DNA from 3 places in the Arthrobacter sp. UYCu723 genome. Region 1 is predicted to be linked to each of the others. Evidence: riboswitches for the same ligand, from Rfam matches in the RefSeq annotation. Region 1 holds a riboswitch; each other region holds the start of a gene.
The links. Region 1 has a riboswitch for thiamine pyrophosphate ahead of thiC (phosphomethylpyrimidine synthase ThiC). Riboswitches for the same ligand answer to the same signal wherever they lie in the genome.

Region 1 (3,265 bases):
CGACCATGACCTGCACGTCGTATTTCCACGCCCGCTTGGTAAGTTCGGCCAGGGTGTCCAGTTCGGCGAACTGGGCGGCGTCGTTGGCGTCCGCCGTCGACCCTGGCCGCAGACCGTCACCGAGGGAGAACGCGACGTCGTACTTGGCGAAAATTTCGCACAGCTCGTCAAAGTGCGTATACAGGAAGTTTTCCTCGTGGTGGGCCAGGCACCAGCCTGCCATGATCGCTCCGCCGCGGGACACGATCCCGGTGACCCGGTTGGCGGTCAACGGCACATAGCGCAGCAGCACACCGGCGTGGACGGTCATGTAGTCCACGCCTTGCTCACACTGCTCGATCACCGTGTCCCGGTAGATCTCCCAGGTCAGGTCATTGGCCTCGCCGTTGACCTTCTCCAGCGCCTGGTAGATCGGCACCGTCCCGATCGGGACGGGGGAGTTGCGGATGATCCATTCACGGGTGGTGTGGATGTCATCCCCGGTGGAAAGGTCCATCACCGTGTCCGCGCCCCACTGGGCGGCCCACTGCAGCTTGTCCACTTCCTCGGCGATGGAGCTGGTGACCGCCGAGTTGCCGATGTTGGCGTTGATCTTCACGAGGAAGGCCTTGCCGATGATCATGGGCTCGGATTCGGGGTGGTTGATGCTGTTGGGAATGATGGCGCGGCCTGCGGCCACTTCGCTGCGGACCAGCTCCACATCGCAGTTCTCCCGCACAGCCACGAACCGCATCTCAGGCGTGATGTGCCCCTGGCGGGCGTAGTGCATCTGGGTGACCGTCTTGCCGTCGACGGCGCGGCGGGGCACCGGCTGTGCACCCTTCCACTCAGCAGACGCGGCGCCCCTGCGCACCGCGGACTTGCCGTCGTCGAGCAGGTTTCGTTCCCGGCCGCCGTAGGGCTCGGTATCGCCCCGGGATTCTATCCATTCGGACCGGAACGGCTCCAGGCCGACCACTGGATCGCTTCCGGGGCCGGCCGTCCGGTATATCGTGAACGGCGGATTCTTCACCCCGCCGGGGGAATCCTCCAGGGCAATTTCGGTCACCGGAACGCGGATGCCGTGTTCCTCGTCCGTGGTGAAAGCCAAAGAATGGGACTTCAGCGACTGTGTTTCCTGGACAGTCTCATATTTGGCAGGGATCAACTGTGTTTCTTGCGTATTCACGGGAATACTCACTTCCTTCGCCGGCATTACCCGGACAGGTTCAACGGTCGCAGGCTGCATCAGCCCGATCTCAGCCCCTGCAAGGGCACCCGTGTGGTCGTAGACGAAGCTACCACAGGTGTTGACGGGGACCGGAGTTGGCGGCCCCCCGCGCCCACGAAGCGCAACTCGGACTGGACCACCTGGGCCGGCGGATCGCCATGAGGATTAGGCTTTAAGCCATGACCAGCATCATCGAGTTCAGCGGCCCCATCCTCACCGGGCCGGACCGGGAACACCACGGCCTGTGGTCCGTCGACGGTCTGCTGACTTTCCGCCGGCCCGCCGACACGCCGGACCTCGTGCTGGACGGGTGGGTCATCCCCGGGCTGGTCGACGCGCACTGCCACATCGGTCTCGGCCCCGGCGGGGATGTCGCGGAACAGGTGGCGGAGGCGCAGGCCATCACCGACCGAGACGCCGGCGCCCTGCTGGTGCGCGATGCCGGCGCCGTGCACGACACCCGCTGGCTGCAGCGGCGTGCCGACGTGCCACGCATCATCCGCTCCGGCCGGCACATCGCGAGGACCCGGCGCTACCTGCACGGCTTCGCCGTCGAAGTCGAGCCGGAGGGGCTGGTGGAGGCCGTACGCAAGCAGGCCCGCGCCGGCGACGGCTGGGTCAAGCTCGTGGGGGACTGGATTGACCGCGACGCCGGTGACCTCGCCCCGGGCTTCCCGGGCCGGGAGCTCAAGGACGCCGTGCAGGCCGCCCATGATGAAGGCGTCCGGGTGACGGCGCACTGCTTCGCCGAGGACACCCTGGATGACATGCTCGACGCCGGGATCGACTGCATCGAACACGGCACCGGCCTGCTTCCGCGGCACCTGCCTCGTTTCGTCGAACAGGGCGTGCCGATCGTCCCCACCCTCATCAACATCGCGACGTTCCCGGCCATCGCGGCGCGGGCGGACACAAAGTTCCCCCGCTACGCCGCGCACATGCGCTCACTCTGGGAACGCCGCGGCGAACGCATCCTGGAGGCCTTCGAAGCAGGGGTGGCCATCTATGCCGGCACGGACGCCGGCAGCGTCATCAAGCACGGGCGGATCGTTGACGAGATCCAGGCCCTGCACGATGCCGGTCTTCCGGCCCGGGCAGCCCTCGACGCCGGTGCCTGGGCCGCCCGCGCCTGGCTGGGTGCCGACGCGATCAGCGAAGGTGCCAGCGCCGATGTCCTGGTCTGCGCCGACGATCCGCGGAGCGGCCTGGACACGCTGCGGCAGCTGAAACACATCGTGCTGCGCGGAGAGCCGGTCCGGCAGGGACAAACCAGGCCATTAGGAATAAATTGAAGCTTCAAGTAATTTACTCTATGTAAGGTCATCGAAGGTCGGTGGCCGCTGAAGCACCGGAGCGATCAAATGACTGCAGAAGCCAGCACCCAGGATCTTCTTCCCGCCGCACTCACCATGGGCACAGTGATGCTCAAGGTCGGCGATATGAAGCTCATGACCGACTACTACCAGCGCGCCCTCGGCCTCGACATCGTGGCCGAGCAGGACGGCGGGCTCTACCTTGGACGCCGGCAGAAGCCGCTGGTCCACCTCGCCCCGGCGCCCGGACTCAGCCTCCCCTCGCGCGGCGAGGCCGGCCTCTTCCACACCGCCCTGCTGTTCGACGACCAGCCGTCCCTCGCCGCCACCGTGGCCAGCGCCGCCCAGTTCGAGCCGCAGTCCTTCACCGGCAGCGCGGACCACCTCGTGAGCGAGGCCTTCTACTTCAACGATCCCGAGGGCAACGGCATCGAGCTGTACTGGGACCGTCCGCGCGAGGCGTGGTCCTGGGAGGGCAAGAACGTTGTGATGGACAGCCTGGCCCTGCCGCCGCAGCGCTACCTCGAACAGTTCCTCACCGAGGAATCCGTCAGCGGACAGCGTAAGGCGGAGGCCGGCATCGGGCATGTCCATCTGCAGGTGGGTGACGTGCACTCCGCGCAGGAGTTCTACGTCGGGACCCTCGGCTTCGAGAAGACCGCAGGCTGGCACGGCCAGGCGCTGTTCGTGTCCGCGGGCGGCTACCACCACCACATGGCGATGAACGTCTGGAACAGCCGCG
Region 2 (3,265 bases), 1.3 Mb from region 1:
CTTCCAGGACGCCGGCGGGGTCCAGGTTGGCAGTGGGTTCGTCGAGCAGGAGCAGCCCGGGCCGCATCGCCAGGATGCCGGCGAGCGCCAGCCGCTGCTTCTGGCCGCCGGAGAGGGCCGAGGTCGGGTGGTCCAGCGGCAGCCGGCCCAGCCCGACGTCGTCGAGCGCTTCACCGACCCGGGCCCAGATCTCCGCCGGGGGCACGGACAGGTTTTCCGCCCCGAAGGCGACGTCGTCACCGAGACGGGAGAGCACCACCTGCGTCTCCGGGTCCTGCTGCACCAGCCCGGCCCGGCCGCGCCGGGCCCGCGGCGGGGCGCCGTCGATCAGCAGGCTGCCGGTCTCGTCGGAATCCTCTGCCGTGTTGTCGCCGAGGGCGTCGGCTGCGTTGTCGCCGAGGACCCCGGCCAGTGCGTGGAGCAGCGTCGATTTGCCGGCGCCGGAAGGCCCGAGCAGCAGCACCCGCTCCCCGGGACTGATGTCCAGGTCCAGCCCGTTGACGGCGGGCCGCGGCCGGCCGGCGTGCCGCCAGCCCCAGCCGCGGGCCGTGACCGCGGCCGGGCGGACGCCGGCACCTGGTGCCGGCATCAGGAGAACACAGGCTCCGTGGCGGCCTTGCGCGAGGCGAACGAGCTCAGCACCCCGGTCTTGGCGAGACCCCGGGTGGCGAGCCAGGACAGGGCGCCGGCAATCACGGCGGCGGAGACGGACATGAAGATGATGTACGCCAACTTGTCCCCGGCGGCGTAGGCGATGTTCCAGCCCCACGGCGCGAAGGAGTCATTCAGGGCGCCGAACAGTCCGGCACCGGCACCGGCCAGCAGGGACACCGGCAGGTTGAACTTCTTGTAGACGAACGCCGCGAAGACGAGCTCGGCTCCGAGGCCCTGGAGCACGCCGGAGATCAGGACAGTGGTGCCGTATTGCGAGCCCATGATCAGCTCGCCGGTGGCAGCCACCGTTTCGCAGAACAGTGCCGCCCCGGGCTTGCGGATGATGAGCATGCCGAGCACGGCGGGAATCATCCAGCCTCCGGCGTAGAGCCCTGTCAGCGGCGGATACAGCGCGTTGACCGGGGCTGAAATCAGATTGGCGCCCTGGGACCAGGCCCAGAAAATGACGCCACCGGCAACCGCGATCAACGCGGCCACCACAATGTCCACCACACGCCAGTTGTAGCCGCGCCGGTTGAGCGTCGGCTGAGCAGAAATGTCAGTCATGTCGTCCTCCTGAGGAACAGGAGGGGAGAGTGCGCCGGCCGGCCACGGCTTCCGCCGCCCAGCCGGGCACTCTGAGAACTCGACTCCCTTTCGCCGGTACTAACCGGATCAGGTTCGAGGGTCTGCGGCTGTCCGCACTCTCAGCGCCCACCGGTGGTTTTCCCTGGATTCCTCCAGCGATGCCCGACGGCGGCGCTCCCCTGTCGTATATAGAATCGCCCTTGTGGGCACTGTCCAGTTTACACCCGGCGGGACCGGCTTCCCGTGCCCAGCTGTCACATTCCGGGCGGTGACCGCACGGCGCGGCCTGCACGGCCGGGTCCAACCGTCAGGGCCGGGACGCTAGGCTGGGGGAAGCCCTGTTCCCTCCCGCAAGGAGTCCGAAGAATGAACATCTTCATCAAACTGCTCGGCACCGGCATCAGCCTGCTCGCCGGGTACGTCGGCACCAAGCTCGTCGACACCGTCTGGGAAAAGTCCACCGGCAACAAGCCGCCCAAGGGCCACCACGACGACATCCCCACCACGCTGCGCTCGGCCCTGACCTTCGCGCTGATCTCCGCAGCGGTCAGCGCCATCATCCAGGTCCTCGCCAACCGCGGCACCCAGCGCGCCATCACCCGTTTCGCCAAGTCCCAGGACATCGTCTAGGCGCATCGTCTAGCACCGGTCACCGGCGGCCCCGGCCACCGCCTTCGGTCCAGGTCACCGGCGGTTCCGGCCGCCGCCGTCGTCGGCTGAGTCGTCGTCGAAACCGCTCTTGCCCGCGGCCTGCTGCACCACGGCCTCCAGCTCATCGGCACTGAGCAGCTCCGGATGGAGGTGCTTGGTGCGGTAACCGGCCCGGCCCACCATGTGGGCGGACACCGGCACGGTGAGCAGCTGGAAGATCCAGGCCACCACGAGCACCGGCCACACCCACCAGGTGCGCATCTGCAGGCCCACCGCGCAGAGCAGCAGGAACAGGCCGAGCACCTGCGGCTTCGTGGCCGCGTGGATCCTGCTCATCAGATCGGGGAAGCGCAGCAGGCCCACGGCCGCGCCGAGGGACATCAGCGCGCCGACCACCATGAACGCGGCAGAGACGGCGTCGATCACGGTATCGCCGGAGAACGTCTCAGGATTCACGGGCATGCCCCCGCCGGTCGGCGACGAACCGGGCCACGGTCACCGAGCCGATGAACCCGATGATGGACACGGCGACAAGCAGCATGAGGTTGTTGAGGTGCCGGTTCACCGCCATGTCGATGCACAGCGCCGCACCCAGAATGGCCAGCAGCACGTCGGCGGCGAGCACCCGGTCCAGCAGCGAAGGGCCCCTCGCGATCCGGATGATCGCCCCCGCGGCGGCCAGGGACAGCACCACGGCGGTCACGGTCAGGACAAGCGGCATCATGCGCCCACCTCCTGGTTGAGGGCGGACAGTTCGTCCTTGGTGCCCATGATCCGGATCAGCCCGGCCTCGGTGTCGCGGACTTCCTTGCGGAGCTTGGCGGCGTCCTCGGCGTTGCGGACGTTCACGCCGTGGATGTAGAGCGTGGACGTGGACCTGTCCACCTCCACCACGAGCGAGCCGGGGATCAGCGAGATCACGTGCCCGGTGGCGGTCACCAGCAGGTCCGAGTGGCTCCGCAGCGGGACGGCGACGACGGCGCTGATCACCTTGGGGCCCTTGGCCACGGCAAGGTAGAGGACCTGGAAGCTCGCTGCCACGACTTTGACCAGAAAGGTCAGGGCAAAGGGGATGGCGAGGAGCCCGTTGAAGCGCCCGCCCAGCTCCACCGGCGGCAGGTAGAACAGCCTGGCCACGACCACGGCGACGAGGGCGCCGAAAAGCAGGTTGCCCGGGCTGAAGTCCTGCCAGAGGGCGCCCCAGACAATCACGAGCCAGACCAGCAGCGGGAGTTCCTGCCGCAGTGAGATCCGCTTCCGGCTCATTTCTGCACGCCCTGCTGGGCAGGCTGCTGGGCGCCCTGCTGCTGGGCGGGCTGCTGGGCGGGCTGTGCCAGGGCCGGAACCGGCGTGTCCCCGCCGAGGACGGCCC
Region 3 (3,265 bases), 130 kb from region 1:
CAAGCTGCCCGACGTCGAACGCAACCGCCTTAAGCGGATCCTCAAGGACCGCCTGCCGGAGAATGCCGGCGTCATTGTCCGCACCGCGGCGGAAGGCGCCTCGGAGGAGGAGCTGACGCACGATATCAACCGGCTGCGCGCGCAGTGGGAAGGAATCGAGAGCCAGTCGACGTCGACCAAGGTCCTCGCCCCCGAGGTGCTCTACGGCGAACCGGACCTGACCATCAAGGTGGTCCGTGACGTCTTCAACGAGGACTTCTCGAAGCTGATCGTCTCCGGCGAGGAAGCCTGGGACACCATCGAGGCCTACGTCACCTACGTGGCACCCGACCTGGTGGGCCGGCTCGAGAAGTGGACCAAAGACGCGGACATCTTCTCGGCCTGGCGCATCGACGAGCAGATCCACAAGGCGCTGGACCGCAAAGTGTTCCTGCCTTCCGGCGGCTCCCTCGTCATCGACCGGACCGAGGCCATGACCGTGGTGGACGTCAACACCGGCAAGTTCACCGGCAGCGGCGGGAACCTCGAGGAAACCGTCACCAAGAACAACCTGGAAGCGGCAGAGGAAGTCGTCCGGCAGCTCCGGCTGCGCGATATCGGCGGCATTATCGTGATCGACTTCATCGACATGGTGCTGGAATCGAACCGAGACCTCGTGCTGCGCCGCATGGTGGAGTGCCTGGGCCGCGACCGTACCAAGCACCAGGTGGCCGAGGTGACCTCCCTGGGTCTGGTGCAGATGACCCGCAAGCGGATGGGCACCGGGCTTCTGGAAGTCTTCGGCGAACAGTGTGAAGCCTGCGACGGCCGCGGCATCGTCACGCACGACGAGCCGGTGGAGCACCGCCGCGCCAACGTCGTGGCCGCCGAGCACCATGTCCCGCGGACCGAGAACCTGCCGGCACCCCGGACCGAACGCAAGAGCCGCCGCCGCGGCAAGGGCGGCCAGGGAATGCCGGAGTCCGCCCCATCGGCAGCCTCAGCCGTCCATCCGGAGCCTACCGAGGCCGAGCGTCATGCCAAGGCAGAGGCGACCCGTGCCGCACTGGCAAACATCGCAGCCGCCGCGCATGCCGCGCACCTCCACGACGGCGAGACGGTATCCGCTCACGCGGCGGAGGCCCGCCAGGCCGCCGTCGAGGCAGCCGCGCGGCTTGCCGCGACAGAGGAGGCAGCCGGACGTCCCGCGGCCGTGCTGACCTTCGGCGGCGAGCAGGTCGCCCTGCCGTTCGTTGAGCACGCCGACGAGACACCGTCTCCTGCCCTCACCCTCGACCTGCTGACCGAGGCCTTCGCCAACCTGGGCGAAGCCGATGAAGCCAGGCCCGCCGTGGACCGGACTCAGGCTGCCAAGGCCCCTGCCCCGGCCGTGGTCCCGGCAAGGACGGAGCTCGAAGCCGGCACCTCCCGGGGCCGCCGAGTCCGCCGCAACCGGAGCGCCAGCCGCGCCCAGGGTGCAGCGAACGAGACGACCATTGAACACCACGAGGCGGCTGAACACCGCGAGGCAGCGGCCTCCGCCGCGGCCGGATCGGTGCACGTGGCCAAAGCGCCCGCCCCGGCCGCGTCCGCGGGCAAGCCAGTGGGCAAGGCAGCAGCCAGGCCGGCAGCGAACGAGCCGATCATCCTCGGCGTCGGCGTCCCGGCTTCGGAGCTCTGACAACCCGGCAGTACGGGACAGTTCCGCGTGACCGCGGGGGCGATCCGGGACTCGGCGTAGCAATACGCTGAGGCCCGGGCCGCCCCCGTGACTTCGTTAAGCGATTCGGACTAGGCTGTAGGACTGACACGGGGTGCCGCGCATCGAGCCGGCTGAGATCCAAACCCGTCGAACCTGTCCGGTTAGCACCGGCGAAGGGATGTCTCTCGTGGCTTCACCTGTTCTGCTTTCACCTGTTCTGACTTCACCGTTTCTGCCCTCCGTGCCGCGTCGCGCCGGGCGCCGGATCCCGCGGGTGCTGGCTATTGCAGGTTCGGACCCCTCCGGCGGCGCCGGGATCCAGGCCGACCTGAAAAGCATTGCCGCGCACGGCGGCTACGGCATGGCCGCGATCACGGCCCTCACGGCCCAGAACACCCGCGGCGTCAGCGCCGTCCACGTTCCGCCGGCGTCGTTCCTGACCGCCCAGCTGGACGCGCTGAGCGGGGACATCGGCATCGACGCCGTCAAAATCGGCATGCTGGGGGACGCCACCGTGATCGCTGCCGTCCGCGGCTGGCTTGAACAGGCCCGGCCCGGCGTCGTGGTCCTGGATCCGGTGATGGTGGCGACGAGCGGCGACCGGCTCCTGCAGGAAACGGCGGAGGCCGCCCTGCACGCGCTGCTGCCCCTCGCGGACCTGGTCACACCCAATCTCGCCGAACTGGCCATCCTCCTCCGGGAACCCGTCGCAGCCGACTGGGCCGAGGCCCTTGACCAGGGCAAACGGCTCGCCGCCCTGACCGGCACGACGGTACTCGTGAAGGGCGGCCATCTGGGCCGCAGCGCCGGTGGAGATGACCACAACGACGACGACGGCTGCCCCGATGCGCTCGTCAACACAGTGGGGCTCCTGGACCAGGAGACGGTGGTGGTGACCGGCGCACGCGTGCCCACCGGCAACAGCCACGGCACCGGATGCTCCTTGTCCTCGGCGCTGGCCACGGTGCAGGCCCGGGTGGGGGACTGGGAGGCGGCGCTGCGCGAGGTCAAGCCCTGGCTGACGGGTGCGCTGCGTGCCTCGGACCGCCTCGACGTCGGAACGGGCAACGGTCCGGTGCACCATTTCCACCACGTGCAGCATCTGACCGAAGACCAGGGCGGCACAGACCAGATGAATACCGGGCACCGCGTTCCGGACGAGGGGGAGTTCGCCGCTGCCCTCGGGAACAGTGCCGCGGCGGACCTTGACGCGATCTATGGCCTGGCGTTCATCCAGGGCCTGGCCGACGGCACGCTGGCCGAGAAGGATTTCGCCTACTATCTGGCCCAGGACGCCCTCTATCTCAATGGCTACTCGCGGGTGCTGGCCCGGGCGGCAGCCATCGCACCTTCCGAAGCCGAACAGCTTTTCTGGGCCCGCTCCGCGCAGCAGTGCCTTGAAGTCGAATCGGAGCTGCACCGGAACTGGCTCAGCACACGGGCCGTGGAGGTGAAGCTGGGCCCCGTCACGAAATCCTACGTGGACCATCTGCTGGCCGCCACGGTCTCCGGCAGCTACGGCGTCCTGGTCGCAGCCGCCCTGCCGTGCTTCTGGCTGTATGCCGAGGTCGGCGCAACACTCCA

Region 2: it holds a riboswitch for thiamine pyrophosphate, as region 1 does, so the genes downstream of both, ACVWZ8_RS09725 (ECF transporter S component) here and thiC (phosphomethylpyrimidine synthase ThiC) in region 1, are expected to answer to the same signal.
Region 3: it holds a riboswitch for thiamine pyrophosphate, as region 1 does, so the genes downstream of both, ACVWZ8_RS16575 (bifunctional hydroxymethylpyrimidine kinase/phosphomethylpyrimidine kinase) here and thiC (phosphomethylpyrimidine synthase ThiC) in region 1, are expected to answer to the same signal.

The regions. Positions count from the first base shown of each region.
Region 1 covers NZ_JBSSBW010000001.1:3,409,440-3,412,704, forward strand. Annotated here, with positions in the region: gene thiC (phosphomethylpyrimidine synthase ThiC) at 1-1,168, opposite strand, end outside; TPP riboswitch at 1,164-1,271, opposite strand; gene ACVWZ8_RS15895 (amidohydrolase family protein) at 1,390-2,502, shown strand; gene ACVWZ8_RS15900 (VOC family protein) at 2,572-3,265, shown strand, end outside.
Region 2 covers NZ_JBSSBW010000001.1:2,070,616-2,073,880, reverse strand. Annotated here, with positions in the region: gene ACVWZ8_RS09730 (ABC transporter ATP-binding protein) at 1-589, opposite strand, end outside; gene ACVWZ8_RS09725 (ECF transporter S component) at 589-1,221, opposite strand; TPP riboswitch at 1,289-1,433, opposite strand; gene ACVWZ8_RS09720 (DUF4235 domain-containing protein) at 1,609-1,872, shown strand; gene mnhG (monovalent cation/H(+) antiporter subunit G) at 1,927-2,349, opposite strand; gene ACVWZ8_RS09710 (monovalent cation/H+ antiporter complex subunit F) at 2,339-2,617, opposite strand; gene ACVWZ8_RS09705 (Na+/H+ antiporter subunit E) at 2,614-3,159, opposite strand; gene ACVWZ8_RS09700 (Na+/H+ antiporter subunit D) at 3,156-3,265, opposite strand, start outside.
Region 3 covers NZ_JBSSBW010000001.1:3,536,127-3,539,391, forward strand. Annotated here, with positions in the region: gene ACVWZ8_RS16570 (Rne/Rng family ribonuclease) at 1-1,660, shown strand, start outside; TPP riboswitch at 1,780-1,877, shown strand; gene ACVWZ8_RS16575 (bifunctional hydroxymethylpyrimidine kinase/phosphomethylpyrimidine kinase) at 1,860-3,265, shown strand, end outside.